4 regions of the Rhizobium sp. TBD182 genome follow, and region 2 is predicted to be linked to each of the others. Evidence: riboswitches for the same ligand, from Rfam matches in the RefSeq annotation. Region 2 holds a riboswitch; each other region holds the start of a gene.
What was found. A riboswitch is a leader RNA that binds a small molecule or an ion and turns the genes downstream of it on or off. The one in region 2 is predicted to bind cobalamin.

Region 1 (3,778 bases), on a different contig from region 2:
GCCCTACCCCAATGCCGCTGCTGAAGGCGGACTCAGGACGCTGTGCGTGCGCACCTGCGACGGCTCGTTTTTCCCCATCGCTTCCAATGCCTCGCCGCTCGATTTCCGTGCGCAGGCCGAACAATGCCAGAAAATGTGTCCGGGTACGCAGACGGAGCTTTATTTCCACTCCATGACGGAGCAGGAAACGGCTGACATGGTCTCGGCTGAAACAGGAAAGCCCTACAAGGACCTGCCGACCGCCTTTGCTTATCGAAATGCCTCAACGAAAGCCCCAGGCTGCGCCTGCAACATGGCCGCCTATCACGAGGAGATGAAGCAGCAGGAGGCTGCGCGGCCGGAAGCTGAGAAACCCTATTCCAGCATCACGACCATTCCATCACCGCAAGGTGACACCCCCAAAAAACCAACCGAACTGCAGCAGGCCGCAAAGCCGCCGGAACAACCGGTTCCGGAACGCGACTATGACCCGAACAACAGCAGGGTCCGCGTCATCGGCCCTAAATTCCTGCCCGACCAGACAGGCCGGATCGACCTGAAGAACCCGGCGCTGAAGGGCATTCAGCCGCAGCAATAGCTCCCATCAGGCACACGGTATGGAGTTGGCAACGCTCTGTCTCACTCACAAGACGGTCGCGTGTTCTCTTTACCGCCCGCCCCAGCGATTGCGAAACACCAGCTCGTCCAGCGGCACGCGCTGGCGCCACCCCTTCACCGCCAGTTCCGGCTCGGTATAAAGTGTATCGACGCGGCCGAGGCATAGCCAGGCGACGATCTCGATGTGGTCGGGAATCTCCAGAATGGTGCGAATGTCGCTATCGTGGAAAATGCTGACCCAGCCGACGCCGATGCCTTCGGCGCGCGCTGCAAGCCAGAGGTTCTGGATGGCGCAGACGGTGGAATAGACATCGGTGCGCGGATTGTGGGTACGGCCCAGCACCACCTTGCCGCCACGCGTCGGATCGCAGGTGACGCAGATGCTGAGCGGCGCCTTGCGGATGCCCTCAAGCTTGAGGCTGCGGTAAAGCGCCTGCTGCTCCCCCTCGAACATCGCCGCCGCCTCGCCATTGGCGCGGCTGAAGGCAACCCAGGTTGCCTGCCTGACCGCACCGTCAGTGACGAGCGTGAAATTCCACGGCTGCATGAAACCGACTGATGGCGCGGAATGCGCCGCCTTCAGCAAGCGCTCGACCACATCTTCCGGCAATGGATCCGGAAGGAACTGGTCGCGCACATCACGGCGGGTTTCGATGGCACGGTAGATCGCCTCTCGCTCCCCCTCGGAAAACGGGTAGGCGGGCGAAAGCGCGTGATCGAATGCATTGGCGTCAAGCGAACTGGTCGCGAGTGGATCGGTCGGCATCGTCTATCCCCAACAATGCTGGCGCGCCGCCACGAAAACCGGCTCCGGTTTTCACCTGCACGACGCGCTGCTGCAACAACCTGCCGCCGTCCACGCGGTCTGGTCTATCCTGTCAGGCCGGTCTTCTGACTCGGCTTCATCCGCCCACTTTCGCCTTCCCGAATGGATTCAGTGGCATCAAGAAAAAGGGCATCCGCCTCACAGCGCTGGGCACGTTCCGGTCTTGCACCGGATTCCCGATTCTCCCGCCCTAAAGGGCAGGCACCTGACGAAGAAGCTTATGAGCAACAAAGATTGCAAATACAAGTATCTTGCGCAGCGATGCGGCAATGTGACCGTGGCCACCTCACCGGCGTATTGCGGCCTTCAGCCGCCGCGCAGACGCGCGCCAGCTGAAGCACCCCTACCGCCTCACCCAACGGGAAAATACCGCACATAAGCGAACTCATCCCCGTCCGGTGACCAGTTGGGCGAATTCATCGTTCCCTGCCCGCCGAAAAGGTCAAACAGCGTTTCGGCATTGCCACCATCCATATCCATCAGCCGCACGCGCACGTTAAGGTCGCGCGGATGGTCGAAGACATCGGCGTCGTAGGAGACGAAGACGACTTTGTCACCGCTGGGAGACGGATGCGGGAACCAGTCGCCATAGACGCTGTCGGTGATACGCTCGACGGCCGAGCCATCCACCCGCACGCGCCAGATCTGCATCTGGCCGGTGCGGCTGGAGTTGAAATAGATCCATTCTCCATCCGGCGAATAATCCGGCCCGTCATTGCGGCCCTCACCATGGGTAAGGCGTGTCTCAACGCCGCTGTCTATGTCCATGGAATAAATATCGAAAACCTGATCGCGAATGCCGCAATAGGCGAAACCTTTCCCGTCCGGCGACCAGCCGTGCCAGTAGGAGGGAAGGTTCTTAGTCATCAGACGCGGCGTTCCGCCCGTCGAAGGCAGCAGATAGATGGCACTCTTGCCTAACTCCACCTTGTCGGAAATGGCATAAAGCGAACCATCAGGCGAAATGCCGTGGTCATTGTTGCAGATTGTCGCAAAGCCAGTATCGACCTTGTCCGGCGAAGGGTCGCCGGCAAGTGACAGGCGATAAAGCAGACCGTCGCAGTTCAGAAGCAGATATTTCCCGTCCGGCGACCAGTTCGGAGCCTCGAACAGCTCCGGCGTCTGCCAGACCACCCGCATCTGCCGAGTGCGGATGTTGAAGATTTCGATGGAACTGCGCATGCTGCCTCCCGGGCCTGTCGATCGTCTGGCGTGGAGCGTTGAATGGCACAAACATTCCGTTTGCATCCGCCACCGCCGTGATTATGATCCTATTGCCGCAGGCACCGCCCTGCAAATTCAAATAGGAAAAAACAGCAGCGTTCCGGCACCGCCCGCACCCCTGCCCGTTTCTTCCAGATCCGAGGTTCCGCGATGAACACCATCGCCGATCACGGCATCCGCTTCGGTCGGATCGCCGCAATGCTTCCTGTCAAGAATATCGAAAAGGCCCATGACTTTTATGTCCGTGTGCTGGGCTTCGAAAAGACCTTCGAAAACGGCAACCCTGTCGGTTTCATGATCCTGAAACAAGGTAATGCCGAGTTGCACCTGACATTGCAGTCGACGCACAAACCGGCCCCCTTCAATGTGGCGCATATGCTGGTCAGCGACGCCGACGCGTTGCACGCGCTTTGCAAAAGCCACGGGCTTCGCATCATCAAGAGTCTGCAGGACAAGGATTATGGCCTGCGGGCCTTCGTTTTCGAAGACCCGGATGGCAACCGCATCGATGTGGGGCAGGTCATTTAACAAAATAAGGAAACGGCGCGGCGTGTCCGCGCCGTTGGAGGAAAAGGATGCTTCTTCGCCATCGATATATGGCGAAGCCGCAGCATCCGCACTCCGTCACCCCGAACTAGATTCGGGGTCCAGCAAGCTCCCCCATGCCCTCCTTCGACTACCTGTCCCTGAAACGGTTGGTAATCGGATAACGGCGATCGCGGCCGAAGTTCTTCTTGGTGATCTTCACCCCGGGCGCGGATTGGCGGCGTTTGTATTCGGCGAGATAGAGCAGATGCTCGATCCGGTGCACCGTCGCGATATCATGGCCACGCGCGAGGATTTCCTCGACCGACATTTCCTTTTCCACCAGGCACTCCAGAATATCGTCCAGCACCGGATAGGGCGGCAGCGAATCCTGGTCTGTCTGGTTGGGTCGCAATTCGGCGGATGGCGCCTTGGAGATGATATTGGCGGGGATCACTTCGCCGGACGGCCCGAGCGCGCCCGGCGGCACATGGGAATTGCGCCAGCTGGAGATGGCGTAGACCTGCATCTTGTAGAGGTCCTTGATGGGATTGAAACCGCCATTCATGTCGCCATAAAGCGTCGCATACCCCACCGACATTTCCG
Region 2 (3,778 bases):
GCGGAAACGGAAAGCTGTCGGGCGCAAAAGCGGAGATTTGCAAGTCTTTTCAATTTCATCATCGTGCCGTTGCTTTCCTTGCGTGATCGGACGCACCGTGGGCCGGCAGAAAACGAATATGTGAAAATCCGCTTTCATCCGTGGTGACGACGGATTGCACCCCGAACACATCGGCGATGGTCGAAGAGGTGAGGACCTCGCGCGGTGGGCCGACAGCGATCATTTCACCGCGATGCATGATGGCGACGCGGTCGCAGAACATGGCGGCATGATTGAGATCATGCAGCGCCGCCACAACCGTCAGTCCCTGCCTGCGCACCAGATCGAGCAGGCCGATCTGGTGGCCGATATCGAGATGGTTGGTCGGCTCGTCCAGCAGCAGAATATGCGGCTCCTGCGCCAATGCGCGGGCAATGTGCAGGCGCTGGCGTTCGCCGCCGGAAAGGTGATGCCAGTTTCGCTCGGCCTTGTCCGCCATATCGACATTTCCGAGCGCTGCATCGACGATGGCATCGTCCTTTGGCGACCATGCGGAAAGCGGGCCGAGATAGGGCGTGCGCCCCAGTTCCACGGCCTGTCGCGCGCTGATGCGCTCGGTGGTTTCGGCCTGCTGCTCCACAAAGGCCAGCCTGCGGGCAAGTTCGCGCCGCCCGAATGTGGCAAGCCGTTCCTCACCAAGCATGACATGACCCCGACGCGGCATGCGAATGCCGGCCAGCATGGAAAGCAGCGTGCTTTTGCCCGAACCGTTCGGCCCGATGATACCCAGAAACTCGCCCGGGGCGACTTCCAGCGAAACACCGCGCACGATGTCGAGATTGCCGGCATGAAAATGCAGATCGTGGGCGGATAATTTCATGACCGGCCTCTCTTCTGCCCGAGAATGAAGGCGAAGGCGGGCGCGCCGACCAGCGCAGTGATCACACCGATCGGCAGCACCTGCCCCGGAATGACGGTGCGCGAGAGGATATCTGCGATGATCATGAAAATTGCACCGGTCAGCGCCGTCACCGGCAGCAACATGCCGTGGCGAACGCCAACGAAGATGCGCGCCGCATGCGGGATGACGAGACCGACGAAGCCGATGGAACCGACCAGCGACACCATGACTGCCGTCATGACCGCCGAAACCGAGATCAGCACCGCATAGACCCGGCGCACCGGAATACCGAGCGAAGCTGCTGCCTGACCGCCGAAAGCGAAAGCATCAAGCGCGCGTGCGTACCAGAGGCACACCCCAAGACCCGCAATACTGACGGGCAAAGCCAGCCAGACATCCGGCCAGCGCACGCCCGAAAGATTGCCCAGCAGCCAGAACATGATGCCGCGCGCCTGTTCGGCATTGGCGGATTTGGTGACGATGAACGACGTCATGGCGTTGAACAGTTGCGAACCGGCGACCCCCGCCAGGATGATGGCGCTGTTGCCGTGCCCTGCCCGCACCGCCAGAAGGCTGACAAGCGAAAAAGCCACAAAAGCCCCGATCAGGGCGCCGGCCGGCATCGTCAGGAACCCCGCCCCGAAGCCCAGAAGCGCCACGGCCACGGCCCCGGTTGAGGCGCCTGCGGAAATACCGAGGATATATGGATCGGCGAGCGGGTTGCGCAGAAGTGATTGAAGCACCGCACCGGCCAGCGCCAGCGAGGCGCCACAGCACGCGGCAACAACGGCGCGGCTGAGGCGGTAACTCCAGACGATGCCCTCATCCAGCGGCTCCAGCGGATAACCCGCATGGAAGACACGATTGGCAATGGTCTTTGCCACCACGTCGAACGGAATGGCAGTCTCGCCGATGGCCGCACCGGCCATCAGCGCGACGAGCAGCAGGGCGAGTGCGGCAAAAGCCAGACCCGCCCTGCCAAGATTGACGGAAAGACCGTTCACTTGGCGAGACCGGCTGTGGAAATCGCCTCGGCCAGCGTTTCAATGCCTTCGATCGTGCGGATGGTCGGGTTCATCGCCTGCGCGTCCATTTCGAAGACATGGGCCGCCTTGACGGCGGGCATGATGCTGGCAACCGGATCGGTAGCGAGGAACTTGAGCTTGACGGCGACGTCATCGGCGGGAAAACGCCGGCGGTCCATCTTGCCGGCAACGATCACGGACGGATTGGCCTTGGCGATGGTTTCCCAGCCAACAGTCGGCCATTCCTCATCGCTTTCGATAACGTTCTTCAGTCCGAGCGCGGACATGATGTAACCCGGCGCACCATTGCGGCCCGCCACGTAAGGATCGATATCCAGCTCGGCGCTGGAGAACCAGAAGACTGCTGAAATCTTGCCATTCGCCGAAGCGATCTTGGCGCGGGCGGCTTCCTCACGCTTTTTCAGGTCGGCAACGACTTCCTCGCCGCGATCCTGCACGTTGAAAATTTTCGCAAGGTCGCGGACCTCCTGGTAGATCAGGTCCATGGTGAAAACGGACTTGCGCACGCCGTCGCCGCCGCCGGAGTTGTCCTTGCCCATGCAATCGGCAGGCGAGGTATAAACGGGAATACCGAGTTCGGCGAATTGCTCCGGTGTTCCGACAACGCCTTCGGGACCGATCTGCCACTGGAACTGCGTCGTCACGAGGTCCGGCCTCTTGCCAACCACCGCCTCGAAGCTCGGATCATTGTCGGCAAGCCGCTCCACCTTGGCATTGGCGTCCTCGTAACCCTTAAGAACCGGGCCGATCCACAGCGCCGTACCTACCACCTTGTCGGCCACGCCGAGCAGATAGAGAACCTCGGTCGTGCTCTGGCCGACCGATACTGTGCGGGCGGGCGCCTGCTTGAAGGTGATTTCGTGGCCGCAGCTATTGATCGTCAGCGGATAGGTGGTTTCGGCAGCCTGAGCGGCACCGGCGGGCAAGGCCGCTAATGCGACAACCAGAAGAACGGCGGAAACCGGCAGGCGTTTGAAATGAAACATATGTTCTCCAGTCTAAGTAAAGTGGCGTGATCCGCAGGCCGCGCGTCAAAACGCGTAGTGACAGAGCGACAACAAGTGTGGAGATGGAGAACGGGACTCTAAATACGTTTCCGCGGACGGAAAGGTCATAATCAGCTCCTCTTCCGGGCATCCCCGCCCGTAACGATGGTCAATATTATGACGGCAGGTCTCCTGGCTCACGAATATACGCCGTTCATCTGCCTTCCCGCACCTTGAAGGGTGCAGTGGCATGACGCTTTTCAGGCGTCACGAGGATGAGCGGCAATCCGCTTACAGTTGCGGGGGCAGCCACGGCATTGGGCGATAGAAATCACCCGCACCATGTTCCCTATTAATCCCTTTGCCCTTCGGCTTCAGGAACCGTCACTTTCTGACATAAGGGGCAAGCGCCGGGGCGTCAATTGCGATAGTGCTGCAGCTCAGCACAAAGACGGACCCGCCAACGCGAAAATTTTTGTAGCGCCGGAAGGCGCCGGTTGCGGCGCGTCTTTGGACATGGTGGTAAGGGTTTCAATCACCACCAGCCCGGATTGCGCAATAAAATCAATAAAGAGACTATTGTCGCTGATGGTGTCGAGACGCACCAGCTCATCGTCCAGATCGGTAAAATGCCGCCTCACAAGCGCAATCGCATCCATGTCCGCACCCGCAACGACCGGACCGATAATGTGGCCCCGCCCTGCCGCACGGCGCAGCGCAAAAGCGGTAAGACGGTCCGCCTCAAACACACCGTAACCCGCATTCTGCGTCAAAAGTCGCTGCAAAACGTTCCGGCGCGAAACGCCAAAAGCCGCCCGGTCTAGTTCCACCACATCAGTCAGATGACCTGCGGATAACGGCTCTAT
Region 3 (3,778 bases), on a different contig from region 2:
CTATGATGCGCTTGATCCTGCTAACATCGATGCGCTCGTCATTCCCGGCGGCCTCGGCTGGGAAAAGGGAACGGCTGTCGATCTTGGCGGGCTGGTACAGCGGTTTCGCGAGAAGGGCCGACTGGTTGCCGGCATCTGCGCGGCTGCCAGCGCGCTTGCAGGCACGGGCGCCCTTGATGACGTCGCCCATACCGGCAATTCGCTCGCCTCTCACAAGGCCTCTCCGTCCTATCGCGGCGAAGCGCTCTATCGCGACCAGCCGAAGGCGGTCAGCGATGGCGGCATCGTAACCGCAGCCGGCAGTGCACCGGTCAGTTTCGCAGTGGAAATTCTGAAACACCTCGGCCTCTTTGGTCCGGAAGCCGAGGCGGAACTTCAGGTTTTTGCGGCGGAGCACCGGTGAGGCTCAGCTTGGTGTCGGGAGTTTTGCGGATCCTCCCACCTCATTCCTGTGCTTGTCACAGGAATGAGGTGGTGGGGAAGTTAAGCCGCGAGACCATCACAAATCACCCCCGATCAAGCACCCGGCAGACACGGGGCGCGACATCCCCGCACTCCCCCGCAATCGCACGGCGGATATCGCGGCTGTTGAGATGCAGACTGCGACCGGCCGGCAAAGCCGAGCGTTTTATCTTGGCAAGGGCTGCGGCCGTAAAGGCAGCCTCATTCTCATGAAAATAGGCGAGCGCCGCTTCCCGTTCCGGACTGGCGCCAAGGACTGCCTTGAATGCAAGGCGGTGCACGGCGCAGAAAGCGCCGTGACCGGGAACGGCAAAACGCAGCGCGTCGAGTTCCTCACTCCATTCGGCTGCGTCCTGCATGGATTTAAGCCTGCTGGAAGCGCTTCAGGAAAAACGCGCTCAATGTTCCGAGCAAGGCCCAGAAGACAAAGCTGGTCACGGTGGCGGCGACGATGAACTGCCGTTCCAGCGGCAGCGGTGCCAGCGCATGTTCACCTTCCGGCGGCAGGGGCGCGCCCACCACATGTGGTGCAACGATCAACACCAGTGCGAGCACGATTGCCCAGGGTTCGCGGCGGAATGCGATCAGCGCAATGCCGCCTGCGGTCGCCGCAACCGTCGAAAGCCACCAGATTTGACGCGCCTCAAGCGCGGCCGCCGGGCTGCCCGGTAGTTCCGGCGGCAGGCCGATCATCGGCGCAAGCATGACGGCGGCAAAACCGGCCACACCCCACAAAAGGCCTTCGCGCCAGCCGGCATCGGTGCCGCGCAGCGAGATGAGGCCGGTCAGCACCAGCGCATAACCGATGGCGGTCAGCACGTTGGCGGCGACCGTATAGGCGGTGCGCTCGAAGCCGTCGGCCGGAGACCAGGCTTCCTCGTTATGTTCGTGCGCGGGAACGGCAGCGCCGGTCGTGGCCGGAGCATCGTGGCTGTGGGGCGCTTCGCCACCCGCATTTTCATAGGTTTCCGCCTTCAGGATCAGCGGCGTGGTGCCGAAAGCCTGCATGGCCGAAACGGCGAAGCCGCCAACGATGCCGACGAGGACGGCGGTAAAAACTATACTGCGAAAGAACGACATGCTTCCCACCTCAATGGCAAGGGAAAGCATTGGCATGACGTGTGTCATGCGCGGCGTTGTGAACGGCTTCCACATGCGAAAAGCCGACAAAACCGACGACGAACAGACCAAGCACGATCGCCGTCAGCGATTGCGCGAAGCTGCCCGTTTTTGCTGAAACGGCGGCATTTGCCGTATTCTGGTTGATAGACATGGTGACCCCTCTTACGGCGCGACCCCGCGCCTTTAGACGCGGCGGAACGGCAAAACGCCGTGCAGCCGCATGCGATACACTTCACCACGGGGATACGAGACTGACACAGGGCGGCACGTCCAAGCGCCACCACCCTGAAATTCCGCTCTTCCGGACACCCCGCCGGCATGGACATTTCCGTGATGGCAGGTCTCCTGGCTTACGGGTCAAAACCTGAAACACCTTCCCGGCATTGCCCTCGCCCATATTCGGCGAGATGCTTACCAGTGGCATTTCGTTTCAGGCTCTCCGCTCACAGTTGCGGGGGCAGCCACGAATGAGGATGTCTCCCTATCGTGTTCCCTTTTCACCTTCCGGAACGCCCGGAAGGAACCATCACAGGATCGTTATCCGATGGGTGTGGGTTGGAGTCAATGGCAGGCCAGCGTGAGAATTGCGCGCCGTGGCTGGATGCCGGATCAAGTCCGGCATGACGGCAAAAGGCTACCGTGCCGGGATGGCCTTTAGATAGGCGGCGATCGCATTTCGATCATCGGCCGTCAGATGCGCCATGTTCTGCTGCACCTTGACCATGGAGCCGCCGACGCTGTCGAATTCCGGGGTGAAGCCGGTTTCCAGATAGTTGGCAATATCGGCCGCCTCCCAGCTTCCGACGCTCTGCGAGCCGGGGGTGATATCGGGAATGCGGCCCTCGCCTTCGGGATTGGGACCACCGGCCAGCCATTTGCCATCGAGAAAACCGCCAAGCGCATTGCGCGGCGTGTGACATTCGCCGCAATGGCCCGGGCCTTCCACCAGATATTGGCCGCGCAGCAATTCGGCATTGGCATCGGCAAGCTCGACGCGGGGTGGCGCGGATGTATCGAAATAGAGGAATTTCCAGCCGCCCAATGCCATGCGCATGTTGAAGGGGAACGGCAGTTCGTGATCCGGCGCGTCATTCTGGCTGGCGGGCAGAACCCGCAAATAACCGAAGAGGTCGTTGATGTCCTTCTGCGTCATGCGGGCATAGGAGGCGTAAGGGAAGGACGGGTAAAGATGTTCGCCGTTCTTGCCGACGCCGCGCGTCATCGCATCGCCGAATTCCGAAAGCGTCCAGCCGCCAATGCCATGCTGCGGATCGGAGGAAATATTGGGCACATGGAAGGTGCCGAAGGGGCTTTTCAACGCTTGCCCGCCCGAAAGCGTCAAAAGCGCATCGCCCTTGGCATCTGGTGCCGCATGGCAACTTGCGCAGCCACCCGCCCAGAACAGCGTTTCGCCATTGGCAAGGTCCGGCTCGCCAAGGCTCACCCAGTGGCTGGGTGCCTGACGCACAGGCGCGGTGACCCAGGCGAAAATGCCGAAACCGGCAATGGCCGCCACCGCGATCCCGCCCGCGAGCTTCGTCCAAATGGAGGCCATGACCCCTCTCCCCATTATTACCTGATGAGATCAGGCATCATTCCCGCTGAAAAAAACGCCGCCGGGAAGCGGCGTTCTTAATAGGATCACTTCTTCAGACGGTAGGTCTGGTGGCACGCACCACAATCGGCACCGAGGGTCTGCATGGCGGCGGTGACGCCTGCCTGATCGGCGGGAAGGCTGGCGAGGACCTTGTCCGCATCGGCACCGAGCTTGGCGGCCTTGGACTTGAAGTCATCGAAATTTTCCCAGATCGCGGGTGCCGCAGCACTGCCGGTCTCGCTGCCCGGGGGAAACTGGTCGGGGAAAGCCTTGGCGTTGGTGCTGATGGTCGTCACGGCAGCCTTTACGGCTTCGGCGTCATAAGGCTTCTGGCCCTTGGAGATGGCAGCAAGCGCCCCCATGGAGCCGCCGATCTGCTTCATCATGCCTTCACGTTTTTCGACTTCGCCGGCAGCGAAGACCGCTCCGGCGCAAAGACAGCCGAAAAGCATGGCCGCCGCGATGGTTTTCAGTTTCATACACTCTCTCCTTGATTCCGGCAGATGCTGAACGCGCGATAACGGCGCGAGGATGCCCTTTCCGCATGGCGAAAAGAAGTCACATTGCAGTGAATTTCCCCAAGAAAACAGAAGTCTA
Region 4 (3,778 bases), on a different contig from region 2:
GAGCCGTAGAAGATGCGCTCGCGCGCCAGATAGCCATGCAGGTTCATTTGACCAAGCCCGATGGCGTGGCTCGCATCGTTGCCCTTTTCCACGGAGGGGACAGACGAGATGTGGCTCATGTCAGAAACGGCCGTCAGCGCCCGGATGGAGGTTTCGATCGTCTTGCCGAAATCAGCCGAATCCATTGCTGAAGCAATGTTGAGCGAGCCGAGATTGCAGGAAATATCCTTGCCCATATGGCTGTAAGAGAGATCGTCGTTGAACTCGCTCGCCTCGCTGACCTGTAGGATTTCCGAGCAAAGATTGCTCATGCTGATACGGCCGGCGATCGGATTGGCGCGGTTCACCGTATCCTCGAACATGATATAGGGATAACCGCTTTCGAACTGGATTTCTGCGATGACTTGGAAGAACTCGCGTGCCTTTATCTTCTTCTTGCGGATGCGGCTGTCGGCGACCATTTCCTGATATTTTTCGCTGACGGAAATCTCGGTAAACGGCACGCCATAAACCCGCTCAACATCATAGGGTGAGAACAGGTACATATCCTCGTTGTTTCTCGCGAGTTCGAAGGTGATATCAGGGATCACCACGCCGAGCGAAAGGGTTTTGATGCGGATTTTTTCGTCGGCGTTTTCACGTTTCGTATCAAGGAAACGCATGATGTCGGGGTGGTGGGCATGCAGGTAGACCGCGCCAGCGCCCTGGCGCGCGCCAAGCTGGTTGGCGTAGGAGAACGAATCTTCCAGCAGCTTCATGACAGGAATGACGCCGGAGGACTGGTTTTCGATCTGTTTGATCGGCGCGCCGGCTTCGCGAATATTGGTCAGGGACAGTGCTACGCCACCACCCCGCTTGGAAAGCTGCAATGCTGAATTGATGGACCGGCCGATGCTTTCCATATTGTCTTCCACACGCAGCAGAAAACACGAAACCAGCTCACCGCGGCTTTTCTTGCCAGCGTTGAGAAAGGTCGGGGTTGCCGGCTGGAAGCGGCCGGAAATGATTTCATCCATCAGATCGCGGGCAAGCTGCTCGTCGCCACGCGCCAGAGCCAGCGCCACCATGCAGACGCGGTCCTCATAACGCTCCAGGTAACGCTTTCCGTCGAAGGTCTTCAGCGTATAGGACGTATAATATTTGAAGGCGCCGAGAAATGTCGGAAAACGGAACTTTCTGGCATAGGCCTCGTCGTAGAGGTCACGGACGAAATTGAAGGAATACTGGTCCAGCACCTCCTGTTCGTAATATCCCTCAGTCACGAGATAATCGAGCTTTTCCCTGAGATTATGGAAAAACACCGTGTTCTGGTTGACGTGCTGAAGGAAATATTGCCGTGCCGCAAGGCGGTCCTTGTCGAGCTGGATCTTCCCGTTTTCATCGTAGAGGTTCAGCATCGCGTTCAGCGCGTGATAGTCCAGTCCCGCGTCCAGGTGTTTCTGCGCAGCGGTTACTTGTTGTTTGGCATCCGTGTTGCGCACCGCGCTCGAGGTCAGCGTGTCCAAAATCGTTCCAATCCATGATTGACGTTGGCGACATCTTCCTCCGTGCCGAGAAGCTCGAAGCGGTAGAGAAACGGCACCGCGCATTTACGCGACACGATATCTCCGGCGGATGCGAAAGCTGCGCCAAAATTCGTATTTCCCGCCGCGATGACGCCGCGAATGAGATTTCGGTTTGAGGGCTCGTTCAAAAACCGGATAACCGGTTTCGGTACCGCTCCTTTCATGCCGCCACCCCCATAGGTGGGGGTGACGAGAACATAGGGCTCCGACACGTGAGGAACGTCTTCCTCGGCGCCGAGCGGCAGGCGAAGCAATCGTCGCCCCAGTTTCTGAAGGAAGCGATGAGTGTTCTCAGACCGGCTGGAATAATAGACGATCAGCCCCATCGCATCGCCTCCTCAGCTGATCGAGCCAATCATGTCCGGACGGAAACCCGCCCAATGGCGTTCGCCGGCAACGACCACGGGAACCTGCATGTAACCAAGGCCGCGAACGCGATCGAGGGCATCCGCATCTTCGGAGATATCGACGATCTCGTAGCTGACACCGATGCGGTCAAGCGCACGATAGGTGGCAGTGCACTGGACGCAGGCGGGCTTGCTGTAAACGGTGACGGTCATTGTTTCCTCTTTCGAAGCCGCTTTTACGCACGGCTCAACATTGCCCGCCTGCAATCACAAGCGGGTGGCGATGGTTCTGTCATTCTGGCGAGGCGCGCGGGTGAGGCCGCGTAAGATCGCTGTCTACGCCGACGAGCGTAGAAACTCATAAAAATGCACTGGCATGACTTCACCCCGAAGCTTGTTCTGGAGGGGGCAGAAAAGGGCGCACGCAATTCATTTGCGTCATACACCTTCCTTCCGGACACCCCGCCCGTGGACGTTTTCGCTCAAGGCAGGTCTCCTGACTTGCGGGTCAAAACATCCATTCCCACCTTCCCGGAGCTTTTAGCGCCAGTGGCTCAAATCGGAACGATGCTCACCGCTTACAGTTGCGGGGGCAGTTTCGGCATTGCTTCCCCATAATGGTGTTGCGCACCGAATTCCCGTCTTAGCTCCCGACGCTTGCGAATCGAAAGAACCTTGAACACCACATATAGTATATGAGGATTTTTTTTCGTCAATAATTAGACATGCGAAAGCCCCACCCTGTGGATCAAAAAGATTCAACACATGGTCAACAAAGGCTTAACGGTGAATGCTTGATGCCGCCTACGGACGGAAGCGGCGGGTTATTCCCAGATATCGATGCGAATATCGGCGGGGCGGGAGTTCTCAATCACCCGCTTTCCGTTGGGAAGATCATTTTCGAACAGTTTGGCGTGAATCTCGGTCGCATCGAGACCATAGCCCTGCCATCTATCCCGCAGGCGTTCCTCGAGCACCGCAACGGATGGGCCTACGAAGACGGTAAGATCGAAGCTGCCGGAAAGCTTCGTCCACGGCGCCTCGTTCAACAGCAGATAGTTGCCTTCGGCAAGGATGAAGCGTGTTTCTGGCGCGATGGCGCGAGCGGAGGCAATGGCTATTTCGCGTGAGCGGTCAAAAACCGGGACAAGGATTTCCTGTCCGCCCTGACGAACTGCGGAGACGATATCAAGAAAGCCGCGCACGTCGAAGGTCTCCGGTGCGCCTTTTCGCGGCAAGAGCCCCCGTTCTTCGAGAATACCGTTATCCATATGGAAGCCGTCCATGGGCAGGACAGCCGCAGCCTCGCCGCGCGCCACGAGGGCACCGCACAGGGCATCCGCCAGCGTGGATTTGCCGGCCCCAGGGGGACCGGCAATGGCAATGATAAAACGAGATTTATCCTCTGCCCGCCGAAGAACGTCTTCGACGATCGTTTCAAGCTTCAACGTCATGCGGCCAGCGTTTCCTTTGGCGCTTCCTTGGCGCCCGTCATGAAGGCGACAGCGTCGGACATGGTATAGTCCTTCGGATTGATGACGCACAAACGCTTGCCCAGCCGATGAATATGAATCCGGTCAGCAACCTCGAAAACATGCGGCATGTTGTGCGAGATGAGAACGATCGGTAGCCCTCGCGCGCGCACATCCAGAATGAGCTCGAGAACGCGGCGGCTTTCCTTGACGCCGAGCGCCGCCGTCGGTTCGTCAAGGATGACGACCTTGGAGCCGAAGGCGGCTGCACGCGCCACCGCAACACCCTGGCGCTGGCCGCCGGAGAGGGTTTCCACCGCCTGATTGATGTTCTGGATCGTCATCAGGCCGAGTTCAGAGAGTTTCTCACGGGCAAACTTTTCCATCGCCGGAC

Region 1: another riboswitch for cobalamin. It lies ahead of bluB (5,6-dimethylbenzimidazole synthase); the one in region 2 lies ahead of T18_RS10015 (ABC transporter substrate-binding protein).
Region 3: another riboswitch for cobalamin. It lies ahead of T18_RS05020 (CbtB domain-containing protein); the one in region 2 lies ahead of T18_RS10015 (ABC transporter substrate-binding protein).
Region 4: another riboswitch for cobalamin. It lies ahead of nrdH (glutaredoxin-like protein NrdH); the one in region 2 lies ahead of T18_RS10015 (ABC transporter substrate-binding protein).

What each region holds. Positions count from the first base shown of each region.
Region 1 is NZ_BDLN01000001.1:263,244-267,021, reverse strand. Features, by position in the region: gene T18_RS01410 (DUF2865 domain-containing protein) at 1-577, shown strand, start outside; gene bluB (5,6-dimethylbenzimidazole synthase) at 647-1,363, opposite strand; cobalamin riboswitch at 1,461-1,647, opposite strand; gene T18_RS01400 (TolB family protein) at 1,775-2,605, opposite strand; gene T18_RS01395 (VOC family protein) at 2,798-3,175, shown strand; gene T18_RS01390 (NAD+ synthase) at 3,324-3,778, opposite strand, start outside.
Region 2 is NZ_BDLN01000002.1:273,662-277,439, forward strand. Features, by position in the region: gene T18_RS10000 (pseudoazurin) at 1-62, opposite strand, end outside; gene T18_RS10005 (ABC transporter ATP-binding protein) at 59-859, opposite strand; gene T18_RS10010 (FecCD family ABC transporter permease) at 856-1,884, opposite strand; partial or broken gene T18_RS10015 (ABC transporter substrate-binding protein) at 1,881-2,834, opposite strand; cobalamin riboswitch at 3,077-3,313, opposite strand; gene T18_RS10020 (GNAT family N-acetyltransferase) at 3,353-3,778, opposite strand, start outside.
Region 3 is NZ_BDLN01000001.1:991,174-994,951, forward strand. Features, by position in the region: gene T18_RS05005 (type 1 glutamine amidotransferase family protein) at 1-403, shown strand, start outside; gene T18_RS05010 (hypothetical protein) at 507-821, opposite strand; gene T18_RS05015 (CbtA family protein) at 826-1,542, opposite strand; gene T18_RS05020 (CbtB domain-containing protein) at 1,553-1,735, opposite strand; cobalamin riboswitch at 1,902-2,127, opposite strand; gene T18_RS05025 (c-type cytochrome) at 2,219-3,139, opposite strand; gene T18_RS05030 (c-type cytochrome) at 3,226-3,660, opposite strand; gene T18_RS05035 (LysE family translocator) at 3,776-3,778, opposite strand, start outside.
Region 4 is NZ_BDLN01000001.1:1,756,152-1,759,929, forward strand. Features, by position in the region: gene nrdE (class 1b ribonucleoside-diphosphate reductase subunit alpha) at 1-1,505, opposite strand, end outside; gene nrdI (class Ib ribonucleoside-diphosphate reductase assembly flavoprotein NrdI) at 1,493-1,891, opposite strand; gene nrdH (glutaredoxin-like protein NrdH) at 1,904-2,125, opposite strand; cobalamin riboswitch at 2,381-2,605, opposite strand; gene T18_RS08800 (nucleoside triphosphate hydrolase) at 2,737-3,366, opposite strand; gene T18_RS08805 (ATP-binding cassette domain-containing protein) at 3,363-3,778, opposite strand, start outside.